Regions from separate parts of the Streptomyces sp. NPDC058773 genome, predicted to be linked through region 3. Evidence: riboswitches for the same ligand, from Rfam matches in the RefSeq annotation. Region 3 holds a riboswitch; each other region holds the start of a gene.

Region 1 (3,268 bases), on a different contig from region 3:
ATCGAGAACAACAGCAGCAGCGGCAGTGCGGCACCCGCGTAGGCCAGCACAAGGGTGTTGACCACGGACGCGATGTGATCCCGGCCGATCCGCATCGCGGCCCCGTACAGCTTGCGCCACCCTGCCGACGGATCCGCCTCCTTGAGCTCCCAGACCGCGGCGGTCTGGGTCACCGTCACATCGTCGAGCACCCCCAGCGAACCGATGATGATCCCCGCCAGCAGCAGACCGCGGATCTCGATGTCGGGGTACAGACCGTGCACCAGCCCGGTGGTGTCATCCGTATTGCCGGTCAGCAGTGCCCAGCCGATGAACACCGATCCGAGCAGCCCGATCAGCAGCAGTGACGCGAGGGTGCCGAGCACGGCCACGGAGGTACGGGCCGTCAGCCCGTGGCACAGGTAGAGCGCGATCAGCATGATCGCGCTGCCGCCGACCACCGCCACCACCAGCGGATTGGAGCCCTGGAGGATCGCCGGGAGGATGAACAGCGTCAGGACCACAAAGCTGGCCGCCAGCGCCACCAGTGCGAGCACACCCCGCAGCCGGCCGACGATCACCACCGCGAAGGCAAAGATCGCTGCCAGCAGCCACATCGGGAGCGTCCGGTCCACATCGCTGACCGAGTACTGCAGGTCCTTCGGCGCCTTGGGGGAGTACGTCACCACCACCTCCTGACCGGTGGTGTAGTGGCGCAGCGCGTCCGGGGTCACCACCGTCCGGAAGGTGCGCCCCTTGTTCTCCCCGGTGGTGACTTCGATCGTTGCCTGCTGGCAGTGCTTGCCCGTCTCCGCTCCCCCGGTCGGCGGCTGCCCCGTCGGCGACGGTGGCTGAGGCTGCTGTTCGGCATGGACGTCCGCGCAGTTCACCTCCGCCACTTTGATCACTCGGGCCGTCTCCGTGGGCTGGTCGAAGCCGACCCCGGACGGTTTGTGGGGCGGTGCACCGCCCGGCCAGAGCACGACCAGACCGACCGCTACCGCGGCCGCGAACGGGATCAGCACCGCCGCGATGACCTTGCGCAGATGCCGGGAGACGGGCGCGGCAGGGCCATGGCCGTGCCCATGGGAGTGCGGGGCGGAATGGTGGTGGGTCTCGTAAGGCGACACCGCCCGATCATCGCAAGAACTCCAGGGGCCCACTGTTCACCGCGCCACAACGGCCGCTACCGTGGTGGCACCTTTGCAATCGCGGGAGCTCGGAGCACCGGGCTGAGAGGGCGCTGACCTTCGTCCCCGCGGCGTTTCACGTGAAACGCCGACGGACGGAAGCCGCTGCGTCGACCGCCGAACCTGGTACCGGGTAATGCCGGCGTAGGGAGTTGGGTCTCATGACTCTGCAGGATGCACGCACGCCCGAAAACGGTGCGAACGACGGCGAAAAGCCGCAGATCGGCTGGCACAAGGGCTATGTCTCCGGAGCGCGCCCGGACCTTCGGGTGCCGGTCCGGCGGGTGCACCTCACCAACGGCAAGGACGTGACGCTCTACGACACGTCAGGGCCGTACACCGATCCCAATATCGAAACCGATGTCCGCCGCGGTCTGGCACCGCTGCGGGAGAACTGGATCATCGGCCGCGGCGACACCGAGGAATACGCGGGCCGTCCCATGCGGCCGGAGGACGACGGCCTCAAGCACACCTCACCGCGCGGCGGACTGAAGAACCTCGACGCGGTCTTCCCGGGCCGACCCCGCCAGCCGCGGCGCGGCCGCACGGGCACCCCGGTCACCCAGCTCGCCTACGCCCAGCGCGGCGAGATCACCGCGGAGATGGAGTACGTCGCCCTCCGCGAGAAGGTGTCGCCCGAGTTCGTCCGCGACGAGATCGCGGCCGGCCGCGCGGTGCTGCCCGCCAACATCAACCACCCGGAGATCGAGCCGATGATCATCGGCAAGAACTTCCTGGTGAAGGTGAACGCCAACATCGGTAATTCCGCGGTCACCTCCTCCATCGAGGAGGAGGTGGAGAAGATGACCTGGGCGACCCGCTGGGGCGCCGACACCGTCATGGACCTCTCCACCGGCCGCAACATCCACACCACACGCGAGTGGGTGCTGCGCAACTCCCCCGTCCCCATCGGCACCGTCCCCCTCTACCAGGCGCTGGAGAAGGTCGACGGCAAGGCCGAGGAGCTGACCTGGGAGATCTACAAGGACACCGTCATCGAGCAGGCCGAACAGGGCGTCGACTACATGACGGTGCACGCCGGTGTGCTGCTCCGCTATGTGCCTCTCACGGCCCGCCGCAAGACCGGCATCGTCTCCCGCGGTGGTTCGATCATGGCGGCCTGGTGCCTGGCGCACCACCAGGAGTCGTTCCTCTACACGCACTTCGAGGAGCTCTGCGAGATCCTCGCCTCCTACGACGTGACCTACTCACTCGGTGACGGTCTGCGTCCCGGCTCGATCGCGGACGCCAACGACGAGGCGCAGTTCGCGGAGCTGAAGACGCTCGGCGAGCTGAACACCATCGCCAAGCGGCACGGCGTACAGACCATGATCGAGGGCCCCGGGCATGTCCCGATGCACAAGATCAAGGAGAACATCGACCTCCAGCAGGAGATCTGCGAAGAGGCGCCGTTCTACACGCTCGGCCCGCTGACCACCGACATCGCGCCCGCCTACGACCACATCACCTCCGGTATCGGCGCGGCGATGATCGCCTGGTGGGGCACCGCGATGCTCTGCTACGTCACGCCCAAGGAGCACCTGGGCCTGCCGGACCGCGACGACGTCAAGACCGGCGTGATCACTTACAAGATCGCGGCCCATGCGGCGGACCTGGCCAAGGGGCACCCGGGCGCCCAGGAGTGGGACGACGCGCTCTCCGACGCCCGTTTCGAGTTCCGCTGGGAGGACCAGTTCAACCTGGCCCTCGACCCGGACACGGCGCGTGCCTTCCACGACGCGACGCTGCCCGCCGAACCGGCGAAGACGGCCCACTTCTGCTCGATGTGCGGCCCGAAGTTCTGCTCGATGAAGATCAGTCAGGACATCCGCCGCGAGCACGGTGGCGACCTGGCCCTCGACCCCGAGGCCGGAATGGCCGAGAAGTCGAAGGAGTTCGCCGCGGCGGGCAACCGCGTCTATCTGCCGATCGCGGACTAGCCGGCCCGTCCGGACCCCCACGGCGAAGGCCCCTGCCCGATGGGCGGGGGCCTCCCCGTTGGCGGAGCCGGCGGCGGCACCCCTAATCCGCCTGGTGATCCGGTCCGCCGTAATCCGGGCTGGTGAAGTCCGGGCTGGAGTAGCGCGGGCGGGCGCCCG
Region 2 (3,268 bases), on a different contig from region 3:
GCGAGGCGTAGAAGACCGTTCCGTAGCCGTCCGGCCCGGCGAACGACCGCTCCACGAGCACCAGCAGCGGCACGACGAGCAGGACGGCGATGACCGCGAGCGTCCCCCACAGCAGCGCCCACTGGCCGGGGCCGCGCGGCCGGCGGGCGGTGCGCGCCGCGTCCACCAGCCGCAGTGCGGACTCCCGGCGGCGCACGGTCCAGGCGTGCAGCGCCAGTACGCCCAGCACCGCGCCGAACTGGACCAGGGTGAGTACGGCGGCCGTCGGCAGATCCAGGTAGTCCGCGGTCTGCCGGTAGATCTCCACCTCCAGCGTCGAGAAGGTGGGGCCGCCGAGGATCTGCACCACCCCGAAGGAGGTGAAGGTGAACAGAAAGACCATCAGGGCGGCGGCCGCGACGGCCGGGCCCAGCGCGGGCAGCGTCACCCGCCGCCAGGCCTCGAACCGCCCGGCTCCCAGCACCCGCGCCGCCTCTTCCTGCCGCGGGTCGAGCTGCCCCCAGAGCCCGCCGACGGTCCGTACGACGACGGCGTAGTTGAAGAAGACATGTGCCAGCAGGATCGCCCACACCGAGGTGTCCAGCCGCACGCCCCACAGGTCGTCCAGCAGCCCGCCCCGCCCGAGGAGGGCGAGGAAGGCCGAGCCGACCACCACGGTGGGCAGCACGAACGGCACCGCCACGACCGCCCGCAGCAGCTGTTTGCCGGGGAAGTCGAAGCGCGCGAAGACATAGGCGCCGGGCACCGCGATCAGCAGCGTCAGCCCGGTGGAGGCCGCCGCCTGCCAGACGGTGAACCACAGCACCTGGGCGACATCCGGGTCGCTCAGCACGGCTCCGAACCGGCCGAGCTGCCACTGCCCGCCGTCCTTGAGCCCGCGTCCGACGATCGCCAGCACGGGATAGGCGAAGAACAGCGCGAAGAAGGCGCACGGCACCGCCATCAGGCCGAGCCGCACCGCCGTCCCCCGCGCGGGCCTGCCCCGCCGGGCCCCCGTGACCTCCGCGGGCGTTACTTCAGAACGAGCGAGGTCCACTGCTTGATCCACTGTTCACGGTTCTTGGTGATCGCCCCGGGCGCCAGCGTGTTGGGCTGGTCGATCGTCGTGCCGTACTTGGTGAACAGCTCGGGCACCTCGGCATCCTTGCGAGCCGGGTTGACGAACATCTGCAGCGGCACGTCCTCCTGGAACTGCTTGCTCAGCAGGAAGTCCAGCAGCGCCTTGCCGCCCTTCTCGTTCTTCGCACCCTTGAGCAGACCGCCGAACTCGATCTGCCGGAAGCAGGTGCCGGCCGCGACACCGGTCGGTGCCTCCTTGGGCGCGGGCTTCTTGCCGAGCACCTCGGCGGGCGGGCTGGAGGCGTAGGAGACCACCAGCGGCTTGTCGCCCTTGCCCTTGCCGGCCGCGGAGCCGGAGAAGCGGTCGTTGTAGGCCTGCTCCCAGCCGTCGACGACCTCGACGCCGTTGGCCTTGAGCTTCTTCCAGTAGCTCTGCCAGCCCTTCTCGCCGTACTTCGCGACGGTGGCGAGCTGGAAGGCGAGGCCCGGGGAGGAGGTGGCGGCGTTCTCCGTGACCAGCAGCCCCTTGTAGCGGGGTTCGAGGAGATCGTCGAAGGTCTTCGGCGGCGCGGTCTTGTGCCGGTCGAAGTAGCCGCGGTCGTAGTTGACGCAGATGTCGCCGTAGTCGAGCGGCGTCACCCGGTGCTCGCCCTTGTCGAGCTGCAGCTCCGCGGGGACCTTGTCCAGCCCCTTGGCCTCGTACGGGCTGAAGAGGCCCTCGTCCAGACCGCGTGAGAGCAGGGTGTTGTCGATGCCGAAGAGCACGTCGCCCTGGGGGTTGCCCTTGGACAGCACGGCCTGGTTCACGGCCTTGCCGGCGTCCCCGCCCCGCAGGGTCTTCACCTTGTAGCCGCTCTCCTTCTCGAAGGCGGCGAGGACGGACTTCGAGACCTGGAACGAGTCATGGCTGACGAGCGTGACGGTCTTGGCATCCGCGCCCGCGCCACCCTGGCCACCGCACGCGGCGAGCGCGGTCATGCCGACCGCGGCGGCGACGGCGGTCGCGGCGATCCTTCTGGTGGTGCTCACTGATTTCCTCCTGGCTGGCCAGGAAGAGACGCGGCCCTGCCCCGGGTCCGCGGCTCCGTCGTACGTGGACGTACCGGAAGCGGCCCGGGGCAGGGCGCAACAGCATGAGTGACGACCGAACTTCCTACCCGGAATGACCCGGGCGAGGTTCAAGGGTCTGCGGGCACCGTGTGACGACGACGCTTCCGCACTCTCAGCGCTGTGGCGCTCCCCTGTCGGAATGTGTATGTGTTCGACCACACCGTACCAGCGGGGCGGTCAGCGCTCCGAGGCCGCGAGCTGCCCGCAGGCGCCGTCGATCTCCTGGCCGCGGGTGTCGCGGACGGTCACCGGCACCCCGTGCGCCTCGATGGCCCGGACGAACGCCCGCTCGTCCTCGGGGCGCGAGGCGGTCCACTTCGAGCCGGGCGTCGGGTTCAGCGGAATGAGGTTCACATGGACCCGCTTGCCCTTCAGCAGCCGGCCCAGCAGGTCACCGCGCCACGCCTGGTCGTTGATGTCCCGGATCAGCGCGTACTCGATGGAGATCCGGCGGCCTGACTTCTCGGCGTACTCCCACGCCGCGTCCAGCACCTCCCGCACCTTCCAGCGCGTGTTGACGGGTACCAGGGTGTCCCGCAGCTCGTCGTCCGGCGCGTGCAGGGAGACCGCCAGCCGGCACTTGAAGCCCTCGTCCGCGAACCGCAGCATCGCCGGCACCAGGCCGACCGTGGAGACGGTGATCCCCCGCTGCGACAGGCCCAACCCGTCCGGCTCGGGGTCGGTCAGCCGCCGGATCGCGCCGACCACCCGCTTGTAGTTGGCCAGCGGCTCGCCCATCCCCATGAAGACGATGTTCGACAGCCGCGCGGGACCGCCCGGCACCTCGCCGTCGCGCAGCGCACGCATCCCGTCGACGATCTGGTGCACGATCTCGGCGGTCGAGAGGTTGCGGTCCAGCCCGGCCTGGCCGGTGGCGCAGAACGGGCAGTTCATCCCGCAACCGGCCTGCGAGGAGATGCACATCGTGACCCGGTCCGGGTAGCGCATCAGCACCGACTCGACGAGCGTCCCGTCGTGCAGCTTCCACAGCGTCTTGCGCGTGGTGTCGTCATCGCACGAGATGTGCCGCATCACCGTCATCAGCTCCGGCAGCAGCTCACTCGCCAGCTTCTCGCGCGCCGCCGCCGGGATGTCGGTC
Region 3 (3,268 bases):
GCATGGCGACCGTCGTCAGCTCCGTACCGGAGGCGAGCAGCGCCCGCTCCATGACGTCGAGGCTGGGCGCACCGCCGGTCCCCATGATCAGACGGGACGCGAAGGCGGTGCCGGCGAGGGTGAACGGATCGTCGGTCATGTCTGCGGATCAGCCTCCCTGGACCGCGGTGAGCACCTCGACGCGGTCGCCGTCGCCGAGCGGGGTGGTGGGCCACTGGGTGCGTGGCACCACGGTTTCGTTGACCGCCGCGGCCACCCCGGCGGGCGCCCGGGACAGTGTCGCGACGAGCCGGTCGAGGGTGAGTCCGCCGGGGATCTCCCGGGTCTCGCCGTTGACGGAGACGGACACGGTGGACGCGCTCATGCGCCGGCCTCGCTTCGTTCGGCGGGGGCGCCGTCGCCACCCGCGCGCCTGTTGACGGTGCGCTGACTGCGCCGGCTCATACGGGCTGCTCCTCGCGGGTGCGGGTGCGCTCCGGCGCCGGGGTGGCGGGGGAGAAGCGCGCGGGGGAGAAGGGGCGGGCCTCTTCGGGAAGGCTCCCGGTGGTCAGCACCTCGGCCATCGCGTCACCGGTGACCGGGGTCAGCAGCACCCCGTTGCGGTAGTGGCCGGTGGCCAGGTGGAGGCCGGGCAGCGCGGTGGGCCCCAGGATCGGGGCGTTGTCGGGGGAGGTGGGGCGCAGCCCGGCGCAGGTCTCGGCCAGCGGCAGTTCGGTGATGCCGGGGACCAGCTCATGCGCGTCCCGCAGCAGCTCGTAGACCCCGCCCGCGGTCACGGTGGTGTCCCAGCCCAGCTCCTCGCTGGTGGCGCCGACGACCAGTTCGCCGTTCTCCCGCGGCACCAGGTAGAGCGGCCCGCCGCGGACGACGGCCCGTACGGTGCGCGAGAGGAAGGCGGGGCTGCCGGCGGGCATCTCGGGCAGCCGCAACCGCAGCACCTGGCCCTTGACCGGCCGGACCGGCGGCAGCACCGCGTCGGGGACCCCGTCGAGCCGGCCGCTGTGGCTGCCCGCGGCCAGCACGACCTGGCCCGCCGACAGCCGGGTGCCGTCGGTGAGTTCGGCGCCCGTGGCCCGCCCGCCGTCGACCGTCAGCCGCACCGCCGCGCTCCGGTGGAACGCCACCCCGGCGCGCTCACAGGCGGTCAGCAGGGCGCTCACCAGCCGCCGCGGATCGACCTGGTGATCGCCGTCCACCCGCAGCCCGCCGCGCACCCCGGGTGCCAGCATCGGCTCCAGGCGCCGGCACTCGCGCCCGCTGAGCCACTGCGAGTCCAGCCCCGAGCGGGTCTGCAGCGCGTGCAGTTCGCGCAGATGGGCGCGGTCGTCGGCGTCCAGCGCGACGGCCAGCGTGCCGCACCGCCGGTAGCCGATCCGCTGCCCGGAGGCCTCCTCCAGCTCCTCCGTGAAGCGGGGGTAGCGCCGTGCCGAGGCGAGATTGAGGCCCAGCAGGGTCTGCTCGCCGTAGTGGAGCTCGCTGACCGCGGCCAGCATCCCGGCCGCGACCCGGGCCGCGCCGCCGCCGGGCGCGGGATCGGCCAGCGCGACGGCCAGCCCGCGGCCGGCCGCCCGCCAGGCGGTGACCAGGCCGATGATGCCGCCCCCGAGGACGAGCACATCGGGGCGCAAAGCCGCCGGTCCGTTCGGTGTGGCAGGTGGATGCATGATCTTTCAGCCCCTCCCTTCGCCGGCATGACCCGGATCAGGTTCGTACGGTCGGAGGCCGGCCAGCCTCCCTCTCAGCCCGGTCCGTCCGGGCTCCCGCGAGTGCGTGTAACCGTCACCCTAGTACGGTGCCGCGAAGGCCCGTAAGGCACCGTCCCCCGCTCCCCGGGGGCCCGTATTCCGGTCCGGGCGGCAGTGACGGTGTGTCAGAGATCTCCTTGCGCGCTGCTGCGGGCGGCGTCGCGGACCGTCCTAGAGTGATCGGGTGAGTGAGCAGAGCAAGTCCTCCCAGGCCCCTGACCACACGCCGCGCGTCGTGATCGTCGGCGCCGGAATCGCGGGTGTGCAGACCGCGGTCGCCCTGCGCGAACAGGGCTGGCGCGGCGCGATCACGCTCCTCGGCGACGAGCCCCACCAGCCCTACGACCGCCCGCCGCTGTCCAAGGCGGTCCTGCTGGGCAAGGCCGAGGGCGCCGCCTTCGACGTCGACTTCGCCGGGCTCGGCATCGACCTCCACCTCGGCCGCCCGGTCACCGGCCTGGTGCCGGACGCCCACCTCGTCGAGACCGCCGAAGGGCCGCTCTCCTACGACTACGCGGTCATCGCCACCGGTGCCGACCCGATCGTGCTGCCCGGCAGTGAGGGCATGCCCGGCGTCCATCTGCTGCGCACTCTCGACGACGCCGAACGGCTGCGCCCGGTGCTCGCCGCCCAGCACGAGATCGTGGTCGTCGGGGCCGGCTGGATCGGCGCCGAGTTCGCGACCGCGGCACGCGAGGCGGGCTGCGCGGTCACCGTCGTCGAGGCCGCCGACCGCCCGCTGGCGGGTGCGCTGCCCGCCGAGGTCGCCGCCCACATGTCCGGCTGGTACACGGACGCCGGGGCCGAGCTGCGCACCGGCGCCCGGGTCGCGTCCGTCACCGCGGGCGCGGTCACTCTGGAAGACGGCACCACGCTCCCCGCCGACGCCGTGGTCATCGGGATCGGCGCCCGGCCCGCCACCGCCTGGCTGGCCGGCTCCGGCATCGAGGTCTCACCGGAGGACAGCTCCGTCCTCACCGACGACCGGCTGCACACCTCCGCGCCCGATGTCTACGCGGTCGGCGACTGCGCCTCCTTCCCGTCGGCCCGCTACGCCACCCGCCTGCTGGTCCACCACTGGGACAACGCCCTCCAGGGCCCCCGTACGGTCGCCGAGAACATCGCCCGTGGTGACGCCGAAGGGCTGGTCTACGACCCCGTCCCGTATTTCTGGTCCGAGCAGTTCGGCCGCTTCGTGCAGTACGCGGGCCACCACGGCAACGCCGACGAGCTGGTCTGGCGCGGCGACCCGGCCGGGGCCGCCTGGTCGGTGATCTGGCTGCGGGACGGAAGACTCGTCGCGCTGCTGGCCGTGGGACGGCCGCGGGACCTCGCCCAGGGGCGCAAGCTGATCGAGCGGGGCGTCGTACTGGACCGGGAGCGGGCCGCGAACGCCTCCGTACCGCTGAAGGCCGCCGCCGTGTAGCGGGCGCCGCGCCGCCGGTTGCCGGGCGGCCGCCGTCACCCTCCGGTGTGCACGAAGCCCCTGATGGCGATGCCCGGCTACCGGCTGTCAGTGCGAG

The links. Region 3 has a riboswitch for thiamine pyrophosphate ahead of thiO (glycine oxidase ThiO). Riboswitches for the same ligand answer to the same signal wherever they lie in the genome.
Region 1: another riboswitch for thiamine pyrophosphate. It lies ahead of thiC (phosphomethylpyrimidine synthase ThiC); the one in region 3 lies ahead of thiO (glycine oxidase ThiO).
Region 2: another riboswitch for thiamine pyrophosphate. It lies ahead of ACFW5B_RS10305 (thiamine ABC transporter substrate binding subunit); the one in region 3 lies ahead of thiO (glycine oxidase ThiO).

Annotation. Positions count from the first base shown of each region.
Region 1 covers NZ_JBHYPE010000001.1:163,138-166,405, forward strand. Annotated here, with positions in the region: gene ACFW5B_RS00755 (YibE/F family protein) at 1-1,109, opposite strand, end outside; TPP riboswitch at 1,181-1,337, shown strand; gene thiC (phosphomethylpyrimidine synthase ThiC) at 1,331-3,109, shown strand; gene ACFW5B_RS00765 (hypothetical protein) at 3,192-3,268, opposite strand, start outside.
Region 2 covers NZ_JBHYPE010000008.1:177,627-180,894, reverse strand. Annotated here, with positions in the region: gene ACFW5B_RS10310 (ABC transporter permease) at 1-1,036, opposite strand, end outside; gene ACFW5B_RS10305 (thiamine ABC transporter substrate binding subunit) at 1,012-2,088, opposite strand; TPP riboswitch at 2,192-2,312, opposite strand; gene rlmN (23S rRNA (adenine(2503)-C(2))-methyltransferase RlmN) at 2,347-3,268, opposite strand, start outside.
Region 3 covers NZ_JBHYPE010000089.1:958-4,225, forward strand. Annotated here, with positions in the region: gene ACFW5B_RS34970 (thiazole synthase) at 1-139, opposite strand, end outside; gene thiS (sulfur carrier protein ThiS) at 149-364, opposite strand; gene thiO (glycine oxidase ThiO) at 441-1,664, opposite strand; TPP riboswitch at 1,662-1,774, opposite strand; gene ACFW5B_RS34985 (NAD(P)/FAD-dependent oxidoreductase) at 1,930-3,171, shown strand.